DNA from 3 places in the Streptomyces sp. NBC_00631 genome. Region 1 is predicted to be linked to each of the others. Evidence: riboswitches for the same ligand, from Rfam matches in the RefSeq annotation. Region 1 holds a riboswitch; each other region holds the start of a gene.
What was found. A riboswitch is a leader RNA that binds a small molecule or an ion and turns the genes downstream of it on or off. The one in region 1 is predicted to bind cyclic di-AMP.
Positions count from the first base shown of each region.

Region 2: it holds a riboswitch for cyclic di-AMP, as region 1 does, so the genes downstream of both, OHB00_RS31230 (NlpC/P60 family protein) here and OHB00_RS04620 (C40 family peptidase) in region 1, are expected to answer to the same signal.
Region 3: it holds a riboswitch for cyclic di-AMP, as region 1 does, so the genes downstream of both, OHB00_RS09295 (C40 family peptidase) here and OHB00_RS04620 (C40 family peptidase) in region 1, are expected to answer to the same signal.

Region 1 covers NZ_CP107734.1:968,841-973,421, reverse strand. The annotation lists gene OHB00_RS04620 (C40 family peptidase) at 1-1,261, opposite strand, end outside; cyclic di-AMP (ydaO/yuaA leader) riboswitch at 1,272-1,446, opposite strand; gene OHB00_RS04615 (DUF1996 domain-containing protein) at 1,863-3,833, shown strand; partial or broken gene OHB00_RS04610 (lipoprotein) at 3,886-4,209, opposite strand; gene OHB00_RS04605 (lipase family protein) at 4,402-4,581, shown strand, end outside.
Region 2 covers NZ_CP107734.1:6,771,570-6,776,150, forward strand. The annotation lists gene OHB00_RS31220 (hypothetical protein) at 1-262, shown strand, start outside; gene OHB00_RS31225 (tellurite resistance/C4-dicarboxylate transporter family protein) at 284-1,252, opposite strand; gene OHB00_RS31230 (NlpC/P60 family protein) at 1,381-2,517, opposite strand; cyclic di-AMP (ydaO/yuaA leader) riboswitch at 2,525-2,698, opposite strand; gene pcrA (DNA helicase PcrA) at 3,011-4,581, shown strand, end outside.
Region 3 covers NZ_CP107734.1:2,017,596-2,022,176, reverse strand. The annotation lists gene OHB00_RS09315 (8-amino-7-oxononanoate synthase) at 1-665, shown strand, start outside; gene OHB00_RS09310 (DUF397 domain-containing protein) at 785-1,012, opposite strand; gene OHB00_RS09305 (helix-turn-helix domain-containing protein) at 1,022-1,882, opposite strand; gene OHB00_RS09300 (ATP-binding protein) at 2,095-2,553, shown strand; gene OHB00_RS09295 (C40 family peptidase) at 2,595-3,068, opposite strand; cyclic di-AMP (ydaO/yuaA leader) riboswitch at 3,072-3,256, opposite strand; gene OHB00_RS09290 (hypothetical protein) at 3,618-3,926, opposite strand; gene OHB00_RS09285 (ATP-dependent Clp protease proteolytic subunit) at 3,934-4,569, opposite strand.

The DNA of each region.
Region 1 (4,581 bases):
CGTCCATCGGAGCCGGGGCGGGAGCGGCGGGCGCCGAGGTCGGGAAGGCACCGCTGTTCATGGTGGCGGCGGTGGGGAAGGCGCCGCTGTTCGTGGGAGCCGCGGTCGGGAAGACGCTCGTGCTCATGGCGTCGGCGGTCGGGAAGGCGCCCCCGTCGGCCTGGGTCGGCATCGGGAACGAGCCCGTGGCGCCCGGGGTCATGATGCGGAAGGAGCCGGTGTCCCCCGGCGACGGGACCGGAGCCTGCGCGGCGCCCGCGTCCATGGGCGACGCGGTCTGGTAGGTCCCGCCGCCCGAGCCGCCGGGGGTCATGACGCGGAAGCCGCCGGAGTCGGCGGGGGTCTGTCGTGGGGTGTTGTCGGTGCTGCCGGGGGTCATGACGCGGAAGCCGCCCGAGTCCGCCGAGGCCCGGCGTGGGGCGCTGTCGGCGCCCCCCGGGGTCATGATGCGGAAGGTCCCGGTGTCCGACGGGGACACGATCGGGATGCCGCCCGTCTCGGTCACCGCCGGGAGCGCGCGCGTGGCGGCGAGGGCGTCGGTCCGGAAGGAACCGCTGCCGGTGCGCTGGGTGGGTATGCCGACGGCGGGAGCCTGCCACGGCTGCGCCGGGACCTGGGCCTCGGGCGTGGCCCACGGGGCCGGTGCGGGCTGGGCGGCCGGCGCCGGTTCGAGCGCGGGGACGGCGCGCTGCCCGGTGCGCTGGGAAAGCACCTCGCGCGCCTTGGCGAGCTTGAGCTGGTTCCTGGTCTTGAAGGTACCCGGCGCGGGCCGCTGGGGCGTGGCGGCGGGCAGCGCCCTGGGCGCACCGGACGGCCCGGCGGGAAGCGCCGCGGCGGGCCCCGCCGTCAACTCCAGCTTCGGGCGCGCCGGCAACTCACGGACGACCTCGATCTCGCTCTGCGCGGACGGCCCCGCGGTCAACTCCAGCCGCGACGGGCCGGAGTCCTCCAGCTGGGCGAGCAGGTCGGCCGCCATGGCGCTGACGGGCCGCCGTGGGCCGGGCCGTTCGGGCATCCGGTCGGAGGGCAGCGCGGCCGGGACGCTCGGCCCCAGCTTCGAGCGCGCGCCCTCGAACCACTCTCTGGCGATGTTGTCGAGGCCCGGGTCGTCGCGACGGGGCCGCTTGAACAGCGGGACACCACGTGAGCGCGAGCCCCCGCTCGCCGCACGAGTGGCGTTGTAGTTCCCGGTGGCGTTCTCGGCCTGGTCGTAGAGGCTGTCGATCCGCTGTCGAACCTCGTCACGGCTCTCGGGCGCCATTGAGGGGTCGTGCTCCTTCCGTACTCCGCCTACCGGGTTAGCTGTCGGGTTCGGGCGGTGACGTCCGGAAGGCATGCCCTACGGCCTCTGTCCTCGCGGACGGTCGGCCGATTCACCCCAGTGATCGGTTGGGTCCCCGGCTCCGGACTCGCCCCTGGGGGCACCGGATTCGGCGGAGGCCGCGCGGCCCGACGGGATTCGCCGGGGGGAGCCGAACGGCTTAAACGTCAACTTAGCCAACTTGTGTCACTCGTGTGAAGGTTGACGTGCGTAATGTCCGATACGTATTTGTGATGTTCGTCGTAGCGTTCGGAACTCGACCGTACCGGACGGCATTTCGCGCGCATCCAGTGCGTTCGCAGGGTCACCGGGGCGTTGCCGTCGGTCGCGGCTCCCTGCTCCCGGCCGCTGCGGAACTCCCGGTTTCTGTGAGGTCACCGTGAATTCGCGGGTCTGTTGAACACGGTGGCCCCGCGGGCCGTATAGGGCGGGGGATTTCCATGTCCGGCCGCTCACGAGACGCAGGGGAACGACCTTGAGACGCAACAGGCGCAGACGCCCGACCGGCGCACGACGCGCGACCTTCGCAGCGGTCGCGCTGATGCTCGGCGGCGGTGGGCTGGTCGCGGTGAACGTCTACGCCTCGGCCACCGAAGGCGGCGGGGACCAGCAGGCCCAGGTCGCCACCGGCCAGGTGCTGTCCGCGCCCACCATCTACTGCCCCGACGTCGGCAGCCGGCTGACGGCGGTGCCCGACGGGGCCCGTGCCGACGTCGACGGTGAACTCGCCCGGCTGGACCAGCAGGTGGCGGCCGCCTACCAGCAACTCACCCAGTCCGCCGCGGCGATCGAACAGAACCCCGATCTCGCCGACCAGACGATCATGAACCCGCTGAAGGAGAAGCGGTCCGAGTCGATCCGGCGCATCGCCGACGCCATCGACCGCGAGGGCGACCGCCCGCAGGGCCTCGACGACCTCGCCGCCTGCACCCTGCGCTCCTCCAACCAGGGCGCCGGGCAGTCGGCGGCACCCCAGGGCAGTGCCACGCCGAGCCAGAGCGGCCAGGGCAGCGCCGCGCCGAGCCAGGGCACCGGCGCCGGCGGCCAGGGCGGCAACGGCCCGGTCGCCGCGGACTACGCGGACATCACCTCCGTCCAGCCCGACGTCACCACCCCCGCCGAACGGCCCGGCGGCTCCACCGGCACCTTCAGCTCCAGCTGCGGTGTCAACGCGAACGGCCTGTTCAACTCGGACAACGTGATCGTCGCGCCCGGTGTCTCCAACGGCGCCCACCACTTCCACGACTACATCGGCAACCAGTCCAACAACGCCTTCGCCAGCGACCAGGACCTCGCGAACGCCGACACCAGCTGCGCCGACAGGGGTGACAAGTCCACGTACTACTGGCCCGTGCTGCGCCTGCAGAACGGCAAGCAGGAGCGGGACGCCGACAAGCCGGGCGGCGGCACCGAGGGCAACGCCGGGCAGATCGTCACGGCCAAGCAGGTCACACTGACCTTCGAGGGCAACCCGACCTCCAAGGTCACCGAGATGCCGCGGCTGCTGCGCATCATCACCGGCGACGCCAAGGCCTTCGTCAACGGCCCGGCCAACGCCAACGCCTCGTGGAGCTGCACCGGTTATGAGAACCGGCAGCTCAAGGACAAGTACCCGCTGTGCCCCGCGGGCAGTGACGTCGTGCGCACGTTCAAGTTCCAGAGCTGCTGGGACGGCCGGAACATCGACAGCGCCAACCACCGTACCCACGTGGCGTTCGAGGCTCCCGACGGCAGCTGCCCGGCCGGCTTCCAGGCCATTCCGCAGCTGGTGCAGCGCATCGTCTACGACGTGGACGCGCCGAGCCTCGCGGACGGCGGCCGCACGGTCCCGCTGTTCGCGGTGGACTCGTTCCCCGAGCAGCTGCACAAGCCGGTCACCGACCACGGCGACTTCATCAACGTCTTCGACGAGAGCCTGATGCGGACGATGGTCGACTGCATCAACTCCGGCCGGACCTGCGGGGCGGGGGCCGGCGAGCAGCCGCCGTCCGAGAGCGCGGAGCCGACTCCGAGCGAGACGGCGAGCCCGGTCGCACCGCCGGCCCAGAGCCAGAGCGCCGAGCCGTCCGAGCCGGTGACCGAGCAGCCGTCGTCGGAGCAGACTCCGTCCGAGCAGCCGTCGTCCGAGCCCCCGGCCGGCACCCCGGCCACGGAGACCGCCCCCGCCTCCGGCGGCACCGAGCTGCCGAGGGTCGACGCGAGTGTGTCACCGAGGAAGACGTCGACCACGAAGTCGTCGGGCGGCGGTGTGATCAGCAAGCCGACACAGCGGCCCGACACCGAGGCGCCGACCACCGGCCCGGCCGCCGCGCCGACCGGCACCGCGGTCGCCGCTCCGGCCGGTCAGCAGACCCCGGCCACCGGCTCCGGGACGCAGCCCCAGACCGAGCCCCAGGCGGTCCAGGGCGGTCTCGCCGAGACCGGTGCCCACCTGTGGCCCGCGGTCTTCGGCGGGCTGCTGCTGGCCTTTGGGGCCGGGCTGCTGTGGTGGACCCGGCGAAACCCGGCCTGATCCTTCTCCCGCACCGCGCAGCATGTCCTGGGCGGGCTCGGACCGGGAGCATCTCATCGTGCTCCGCGCTGTCCAGCCCGCCCAGGTGCGGTACGACGGGGCCGCGCCGGCTGACCGCGGCCAGCTCCGACTCCTTCTCGGTCCTGCCCGGGAGCTCGCCGGTGCGCACCTGGTCGACCCGCACTCCGGCCGTCCCGACGGAGGTGAAGCTCCGGTACGTGCCCCGGCCGGTGCCGCCCTCGGCGGCCACGAACGGCCCGCGGGACCGTGCGAGCGTCACCGCTGCCCGGCCTGCGGTCGGCGCCCGCGGGAAGCCGACGGCACCGGCGGCCCTGGCGGCCGGCTCGCGACCGAACGTCACCGGACCCTGCCGCATCGGCTGCCCCCGGCCGTCGTGCGGATGCACGCTCGGCGGGTCCCTGTTGACCCTCGGTCATATTACTGAACCGTAACCTCACGGCTGCTACCGCCGGTAATGCGTTGCTCGTTACCGTCGGGTAAACCGCACCTTCCCCCGTCGGCCGCTCCGGGGTCCCCCACCGCACCTCCCACGTCCAGGAGGTTCCCCATGCCTGTCCGCGTTCGCCTGCTGGCCACCGCCGTCGCCGCGGCCGCCTGCCTCTGCCTGCAGACCCTGCAGGCCACGGCCTCCCAGGCCGAGGTCTCCCGGGGTGTCGGCATCCCCGCCTTCTACGACCCGCCGGCCACCCTGCCCACGGCCGACGGAGCTCTCGTCCGCACCGAACCC
Region 2 (4,581 bases), 5.8 Mb from region 1:
CCAGGGCACCGCCCGGTTCGTCCCCGGGATGCTGCACGGCGCGTTCACCATGCTCGCGACCGGCGTGATCCTGGTCGGCCTCAACGAGGCGGACGACCACCACGTCAACACCGTCAAGATCGGTGTGAAGCTCGCCCTGCTGATCGTCATCCTCGGTCTCGTCTACGTGAAACGGGACGACGAGAAGGTGGAAAAGGGCGCCTTCGGCCTGGTGGGCCTGCTCACCATGGTGAACATCTTCATCGCCGTCCTGTGGACGTGAGCCCCGTCGCTTGCGTGCTCCTCAGCGGGTCTTCCTGAGGGTGGCGCGGGCGGCCGTCACCGCGCCGGCCGCCACCGCCAGCCAGGCCGCCACCGTGACCCACACCAGCACCCGCCCGGGCCACTTCAGCCACGCTCCGCCGACGGCGGTCGCGACCGACAGTGTCGCCGTGGCCGTCATGCCCATCGGGAACACCGTCGCCCAGCGGCGCATGTCGTAGCGGGGCCGGGGCCACGCCACCTCCGCGGCCAGCAGGACGACGTACCAGGCCAGGTCCAGGACCAGCAGCGCCACCGTCACCGTGCGCAGGACACCGCTGTCGTCGTCGTTCCACAGGTACAGCCGCGCGCTGTCGGCGGCCAGCAGGCGCGCCCCGGCCAGCGCGGAGATGGCGAGCGCACCGCCCGCCACCCACTGGTCGCCGGGCCCCTCGGCGATCTGCCGCCACGCGAACCGGGGCACGGCGAGCCCGTACATCGCCAGGCCCAGCCAGAAGAGGACCAGCGAGAGGTGCGCGAGCCACGCCGTCGTGACGGCCGCCGCCAGCGTCGCTCCCAGCACGGCCGGTCCCTGCGTGGCCACACAGGCGAGGAAGACGGCACCGGGCATGCGCGGCTTCCAGTTGTTCACGACCGGGATCAGCAACGGCAGCCACAGCACCATCGACAGCGCCAGCAGAGCCTCGGCGGGGAGCTGCCACCCGAGCGCCGAGAACCGCGTCCCCAGCACCGCCGTCGCGGCCACGGCGGTGAGCGCGCCCGGCGTCCGCGCCTGAGCCGCCCACTGCCGACGGTCGAGCACCAGCCGTGCGACGAAGTCCGCGGCCAGCGCCAGCCACATCGCGCAGGCCAGCACCAGCGCCACCCTGGACACGCTCTCCGCGCCCACCAGGTGCAACCCCATCGACATGATGCCGGTGGCCATCACAGCGGCCCCGGCGGCCGGCGGACGCTGCGCCCACCAGGCGCGGAAGGGCGAGATGCCGGACATGTCCCTGATGCTAGGGAGAGTCGGCCATCGGGTGAACGGGGCACGCGCGCGTGCGGTCCGAAAACCGCGCGGTCGCGGGACGGGAGCGCTGAAGGCCGGTGGGCGACCCCTCGGGTCAGGCCGTCCGGTCAGGCCGGGCGTACCACGCTGTGGATGATCGACTCGCCCCCGTAGTAGATCGACTCCTCCCGGACGTACGCGCCGGGCTTCGGGGCGTGGATCATCATGCCGTTGCCGATGTAGATGCCGACGTGGCTGACGTCGTCGTAGAAGAAGACCAGGTCGCCGGGCTGGGCTTCGGCGAGGGGGACGGTGGTGCCGGCGTTCACCTGGTCGTAGGTGGTACGCGGCAGGGAGACGCCCGCGGCCTTCCAGGCGGCCTGGGAGAGCCCGGAGCAGTCGTAGGAGCCGGGACCGGTGGCGCCCCAGACGTACGGCTTGCCGATCTGCGCGCGGGCGAAGGCGATCGCCTTGGCGGCCTTCGTGGCATAAGCGGAGTCGGATCCGGAAGAGGAACCGCCCGACGTCGAGGCCGAGGACGTTTCCTGGTCGGCGGTCGCGGCCTGCTGCTTCGCCAGTTCCGCCGCCTTGCGGGCCGCCTCCTCCTGCCGGCGCTTCTCGATCGCCGCCAGCCGTGCCTTCTCCGCGGCCGTCAGCTGCGACAGCAGCTCCCGCGCGGAGGTCAGCTTCGCCTGGACGGTGGTCTTGGCGGTCTTGAGGTCGTCCTGCGTCTCGGTGAGCGTCTGGAGGCTCTTGGCGGCTTCCTGCCGCTTCTTCATGGTCGCGGACTGCTGTGTGACGTAATCGTCGACCGCGTCCTTCTGGCGCGAGGTCAGTCGGCCCATCAGCTGCGACTGGTCGAAGTAGTCCTGCGGATCGTTCGCGAGCAGGAAGGTCGCCGTCTGGGGGACCTCGGTCCCGGTCCGGTACTGGGCGGCGGCGAACGAGCCCAGCTCCTCACGCGCCTTGTTGAGCCGGTCCGTGCGCTTGGCGACGTCGTCGAGCAGGGTGTCGACGTGCTTGCGCTGCTTGCCGGTCTTCTCCTTGGCCGCGTCGTACTTCTCGGTGGCCGACTCCGCCTGCCGGTACAGATCGTCGACCTTCTTCTCGACCTCCTCCAGGCTGGGCTTGCCGTCCGCGGACGGCGCGGCGTTGGCCGTCTGGGAGAGCAGGGCCACGGAAGTGAGGGCGGCGGTGGCCAGGGCGGGGGTGCGTATGCCTGCTACGCGCGTTGCGGACGGGCGGGACTTGCGGTGCGACGCCAACTGAGGCGACTCCTTCCACGCTCCGCCTACCGAGTTAGCTGTCGGGTTCGGGCGGGTGGTTCGGAAGGGTTGCCCTACGGTGTTCTCCCCGGTGGGGAGTTGGGACCGATTCACCCCAAGGTCGGTGTGGGTCCCCGGCTCCGGATGCGCGGCGGCGCCCCGGACTCGGCGGAGGCCGTGCGGCCCGGCGACGTTCGCCGGTGGGGGTCGTACGGCCTGCCCGGCACGCTAGCCAACTCGTGTGGCCCGTGTGAAGGTTGATGTGCGATATGCCCGATACATTTTCGTGACCTTGGTGTTGAGGTCCGTCCGGGCAGGGTGATCGGGGAAGTTATGGGCGGCTTGTCCGCAAGAACGGAACGGCCCGCGGTGGACGCTCCCGGTTCCGGGACACGCTTCGACCGGCCGTGACGGAGTGGATCCGCCCGGTCACCCGGGCGAGTTTTCGGGGCGGCGACCGGTTGTCGGTGGGGCGCCCTAGACTCGGAGAGCGATGAGCAGCCTCTTTGACGACAGCTTCCTGGCGAGCCTCCAGGCCCCTCGCGGCCACGACGAGGAACCCCCGCCGCCGCCCGAGGACGAGCACGCTCCGGAGTCGGTTCCGGACGATCTGTTCGGCGGGCAGTTCGACGCGCCCCCGGACCGGGACGCCTACTACCGCGACGGCGCGGCCCGCCCGGCCCTGGACCCGGCCGCGCTCCTGGAGGGGCTGAACGACAACCAGCGGGCGGCCGTCGTGCACGCCGGCTCCCCGCTGCTCATCGTGGCCGGCGCCGGTTCCGGCAAGACGCGCGTGCTCACCCACCGCATCGCCCACCTGCTCGGCGCGCGCCAGGTGCACCCGGGCCAGATCCTCGCGATCACCTTCACCAACAAGGCCGCCGGTGAGATGAAGGAGCGTGTCGAGCACCTCGTCGGCCCGCGCGCGAACGCGATGTGGGTGATGACGTTCCACAGCGCCTGCGTCCGGATCCTGCGCAGGGAGAGCAAGAAGCTCGGCTTCACCTCCTCCTTCTCGATCTACGACGCGGCCGACTCCAAGCGCCTGATGGCCCTGGTCTGCCGCGACCTGGACCTCGACCCCAAGCGCTACCCGCCCAAGTCCTTCAGCGCCAAGATCAGCAACCTCAAGAACGAGCTGATCGACGAGGAGGACTTCGCCGCCCAGGCGAGCGACGGCTTCGAGAAGACCCTGGCTCAGGCGTACGCCCTCTACCAGTCGCGGCTGCGCGAGGCGAACGCCCTCGACTTCGACGACCTGATCATGACGACGGTCAACCTGCTGCGCGCCTTCCCGGACGTCGCCGAGCACTACCATCGCCGCTTCCGGCACGTCCTGGTCGACGAGTACCAGGACACCAACCACGCCCAGTACGCCCTCGTCCGCGAGCTGGTCGGCACCCGCGCACACGATGAGAACACCCCGCCCGGCGAGCAGGACCTGGAGCCCGCCGAGCTGTGCGTCGTGGGCGACGCCGACCAGTCGATCTACGCCTTCCGGGGCGCGACGATCCGCAACATCCTCCAGTTCGAGGAGGACTACCCGAACGCGACGACGATCCTCCTCGAACAGAACTACCGCTCCACGCAGACGATCCTGAGCGCCGCCAACGCGGTCATCGAGCGCAACGAGTCCCGCCGCCCCAAGAACCTGTGGACCAACGCGGGCGCGGGCGCGCAGATCACCGGATACGTCGCCGACACCGAGCACGACGAGGCGCAGTTCGTCGCCGACGAGATAGACCGTCTGACGGACGCGGGCGAGGCGAAGGCGGGCGATGTCGCCGTCTTCTACCGCACCAACGCGCAGTCCCGTGTCTTCGAGGAGATCTTCATCCGCGTCGGCCTGCCCTACAAGGTCGTCGGCGGGGTCCGCTTCTACGAGCGCAAGGAGGTCCGGGACGTCCTGGCCTACCTGCGGGTGCTGGCCAACCCGGAGGACTCGGTCCCGCTCCGGCGCATCCTCAACGTGCCCAAGCGCGGTATCGGCGACCGCGCGGAGGCGATGATCGACGCCCTCGCCCAGCGCGAGAAGATCAGCTTCCCGCAGGCGCTCAAGCGGGT
Region 3 (4,581 bases), 1.0 Mb from region 1:
ACGACGGGCCCGCGGTGGTCGTCTCCGACACGGTGTTCTCGGTCGACGGGGACGCGGCGCCGCTGGCCGCCCTCGCCGAGGCGTGCCGGGAGCGCGGTGCCGGGCTGCTGGTCGACGACGCCCACGGGCTCGGGGTCCTCGGGGACGGCGGGCGGGGCGCGCCGTACGCGGCCGGGCTCGCCGGCGCCGACGACGTGGTGGTCACGGCGACCCTGTCGAAGTCGCTGGGCAGCCAGGGCGGGGTCGTGCTGGGACCGGCCCGGGTGATCGACCATCTGGTGAACGCGGCCCGGACCTTCATCTTCGACACCGGTCTGGCCCCCGCGGCGGCGGGCGCCGCGCTGGCGGCCCTGCGGCTGCTGCGGCGTGAGCCCGGGCGTGCGGCACGGGCCCGTGAGGTGGCCGCGGAACTGCACGCACGGCTGACCGCCGCGGGTCTGGAAGCGGTACGGCCGGACGCCGCGGTGGTCTCCGTGCGGGCCCCGTCCCCGGAGCAGGCCGTGCAGTGGGCGGCCGACTGCCGGACGGCAGGGCTGACCGTGGGCTGTTTCCGTCCGCCGTCGGTGCCGGACGGCATCTCACGGCTCAGGCTGACCGCCCGTGCCGACCTCTCCGGGGCCGAGATCGAACGCGCTGTACGTGTGATCGGCGAGACACGACCATGAGTCGGCGTGACACGGCCGGGCCTGGCTCGCGAGCGGATGGCGAGTAGGGGACAAGGAGATGGATCGGGTGGGAGTCCGGTCAGCTTCGGTCGTCCCTGATCAGACTCTTCTGGGGCTGATCAGTCGGTGAACGCGGCCATGAAACCCGCCCAGCTCTCGGGGGAGAAGAGCAGCGCGGGTCCCGCCGGAGCCTTGGAGTCGCGCACGGCGAGCAGTCCGGCCGACGGGCCGGAGCGCGGCCGTGCCGTCTCCACGCAGTTGTTCGCTCCGGTGCTGTAGCTGCTGCGCAGCCACGGCAGTCCGTGCAGATCAGCACTTGAAGGTACGTTCCGAGGCAGTGCAGTCATGGTGCCTCCTTACGCGCCGTCAGCTATTGCGGCGATGTAATCCAACGAGTCCTCGGGCGAAAGGGCGTGGATCCGGAGCGTGTTGAAGGCCTCCGTGTATGCCTGGAGGTCTTCTTTCCGCTCCAGGTAGAGGCTACTCGTCAACTGGTCGATAACAACCACGTCCAGATCAGAAGTGCTCGGAAATGAGAAGATTACGAAAGGCCCGGTGATGCCGATATGCGCCCCGGCCGCGAACGGCAGTACCTGGAGCCGTACTTGGGGCAGCCGGGCCGCCTCCACCAGCCGCGCCAGCTGCCGTGCCATCACGCCGGGACCGCCCACCTCCCGGCGCAGCACCGCCTCGTCCAGGACCGCGTTCAGCTCCAGCGGCGGATCATTGTGCAGCACGTCCTGCCTGGCCAGACGCACCTCCACCAGGGTGTCCAGGGCCTCGTCGTCGCGCCCGTCCACGGCCGCCCGGGTCACCGCACGCGCGTACTCAGGGGTCTGCAGCAGCCCCGGCACGACCAGGGTCTCCAGGGTCCGCATGGCGCCGGCCTGTGACTCCAGGCTGATGAAATCCCGGTAGGCGGGCGGCAGTACCCCGCGATAGGCGTGCCACCAGTGGTGGCGTCCGGCAGTGTCCTCCGACCCCGCCAACACCAGGAGCAACTCGCGCAGTTGCCCCTCGACCACACCGTAGGCGTCCAGAAGTAACCGCACATCGGCCGGTTTCACACCGCTGGCGCCGGTCTCGATCCGGCTCACTTTCGACTGATGCCAGCCCACCAGACGGGCGGCCTCACCGCTCGTGAGGCCGGCGCCGGTGCGCAGTGTGCGCAGTTCGGCGCCCAGTTTCCGGCGGCGTACCGCGGGACCGTTCTGCATGGGCTACTCCTTACTCCTACCGAGCCGCCCAAATACGGTCTGAGGTAGCAGAGTTCACCGCTTCGAGCGACAGATATATGCATATCTTGGTGGATCGCTCCCCGTGACCGGCCCGGTAATGGCAGTCTGACGGAGAAGCACCAGTCCGGGACCGTACTCGAACCATCCGCACCGTGTCGGACTCCGGTCCCGAGGAAAGGGACGACGTCGCCATGGCAGACCACCTGGAAGCATCCGTCACCCTGCCGAGCGATCCCGCCTCGGTCTCCACCGCCCGCTCCTACGTGCTGGACACCCTCGCGGAGTGGGGACTGCCACCCGAGACGGAGACCGCGGACACCATCCGCCTCATCGTCTCCGAACTCGCCACCAACGCCGTGCAGCACACCCTCGGGCAGTCACCCACCTTCACGGTGGCCCTCGTCCTCGACCGCGACGAACAGCTGCGCATCGGCGTCACGGACAGTCATCCGCGCTTCCCCAAGAGACTTCCCGCCGCGGTCCAGCAGGACAACGGCCGCGGCATGGTCATCATCCGCTGGCTGACCGCCGAGTGCGGCGGCAAGCTCCGGGTGCGCCCCACCCGGGAGGGCGGCAAGACCGTCTCCATCGAACTCCCCTGGGTGGTCCCGGCCGGCACCGTCACGGCGGCCGGCCAGCAGGAGCCGTAGCCCTGAGCTCCTGCCTGCCTGCCGGCCGCCGCTGGGGTGGGTCAGCTGACCCGGCCGTACCAGACGCTGCGGGTCCAGATCTTCTGGAGCCTCACCACGTCCCCCGTCTTCGGGGCGTGCCAGATCTTTCCCTTCCCGGCGTAGATGCCGACGTGGTACACGCTGGAACCCGAGTGGAAGAAGACCAGGTCCCCGGCCTTGCGGTTGCCGGCCGAGATGTGACGGGTCTTGTTGTACTGCTGGGCCGCCGTACGAGGCAGGGTCTTGCCCGCCTTCTTGAACGAGTACAGCGTGAGCCCGGAGCAGTCGAACCGATTCGGCCCGGTGGCTCCCCACCGGTAGGGCGCGCCCTTCTTCGAGGCGGCGACCTGAAGTGCCTTCGTGGCCATCGTGGCGGCCGAGGCGTCGGAGGCGACACCCGGAATCACGATCGAGCCACCCACGGCGGCGATGGTCAGCGCCGAGGCCGTACCGGCCCGGGCCATGAGCGACGGAACACGATTGAGCGCAGTCATGCGCAACCCTTCGTCAGCCGCCTGTGAAGGATGACCTGTCGGATTCGGGCTGGCGAAGTTGCCCGGCCGTGTTGCCACGGCTTCACCCCAAGGGCTGCTCGGCCCGGTCATGGCGTGACCGTGCCGGCGACCCGGCTTGCTCGGGTCCTCCACTCCTGCCGATGCACTTCTGTCGACGGGTCAATCCGGGCGGCGGCAGGACTCGGCGTCCGCCCGGACCGCCCCGCCGCTGTGGCGGGGGCTTGTCGTCAGACAGGGATCTTCACTCACGCGTGTCCGAAAATCCCAACGGAATCGGGGGTTTGTGGGGTTACTCACCACCCACCCGTTCGGGTGGACAGCCCTGTGTTCGATTCTTCGTCAACTCTCCTGCGTAGCCCCGGACCTGCGCGGAAGCCTCTCGCGGGCACTCCCGAACAGGCGGTCCGAGCGGCCCTCGCGGTCAGGTAAAACCACGCCACACTCCACCGAACGGCGGTAACTCCTTTGGATCGTTTCGACTCCGGCCCCCTCGCGCCGTCGTCGCCCCGGACCGGAGTCCGGCGGGTCTCACCGTACGCAGTCGGGCGGGAGTGCGACGCGAGCGGTCCGGCGCTCGCCGTCGAGCACCCGCAACGCCCGTGCCAGCGTGTCCCCGTGGAGCTCCGTCTCGCCCCGCCGATGCATCAGGGCGAGCGCGTCCCGCAGCTCGGACGCCGCGCGCACCAGCGCCTGCGCGGCTCGCAGCCCACGGTAGGTGTCCTCGTTCTGCGCCGGGTTGATCCGGCCCAGCAGGTCCACCACGTCCAGGTAACGGTCGATCAGCTCGCCCTCGGCCCGGGTCAGTGCGGGCAGTGGCGGCAGCTCCGGCGGCAGCATCGGCGGCTCACCCCGCGTCCGGCAGGCCGAGCGAGGGGCGGCGGCTGGGCACGACCCGGTCCACCAGGCCGTACGCCAGCGCTTCGCGCGCGTCCAGGACCAGGTCCCGCTCCAGGTCCTGGCGCACCTGCTCCGCCGTGCGCCCGGTGTGTCGGACGAGCATCTGTTCGAGCAGCGCCCGGATCCGCTCCAACTCCTCCGCCTGGATGAACAGATCACTCGGCTGGCCCTGCACCGGTTCCGGCAGCGACGGCTGTTGGAGCACGATGCGCGCGCCGGGCAGCATGGACCGCTTGCCCGGTGTGCCGGCCGCGAGCAGGACCGCCGCCGACGCCCCGGCCCGGCCGAGGCAGATCGTCTCCACGTCGCAGCTCACGTACTGGACCGTGTCGTAGATCGCGGCCATCGCGCTGAACGACCCGCCAGGGGAGTTGATGTACAGCGAGATGTCCCGCTCCGGAGCCGCGTGCTCCAGATACATGAGCTGCGCCATCACGTCGTTGGCCGAGATCTCGTCGACGGGCGTGCCGAGGAAGACGATCCGCTCCTCCAGCAGCTTCGAGTACGGATCCAGGGGGCGCTGCCCCGCGGTCGTCCGTTCGGTGAACTCGGGCAGGACGTAGCGGGCGGACGGTCGGGTCATGGATTGTGCCCC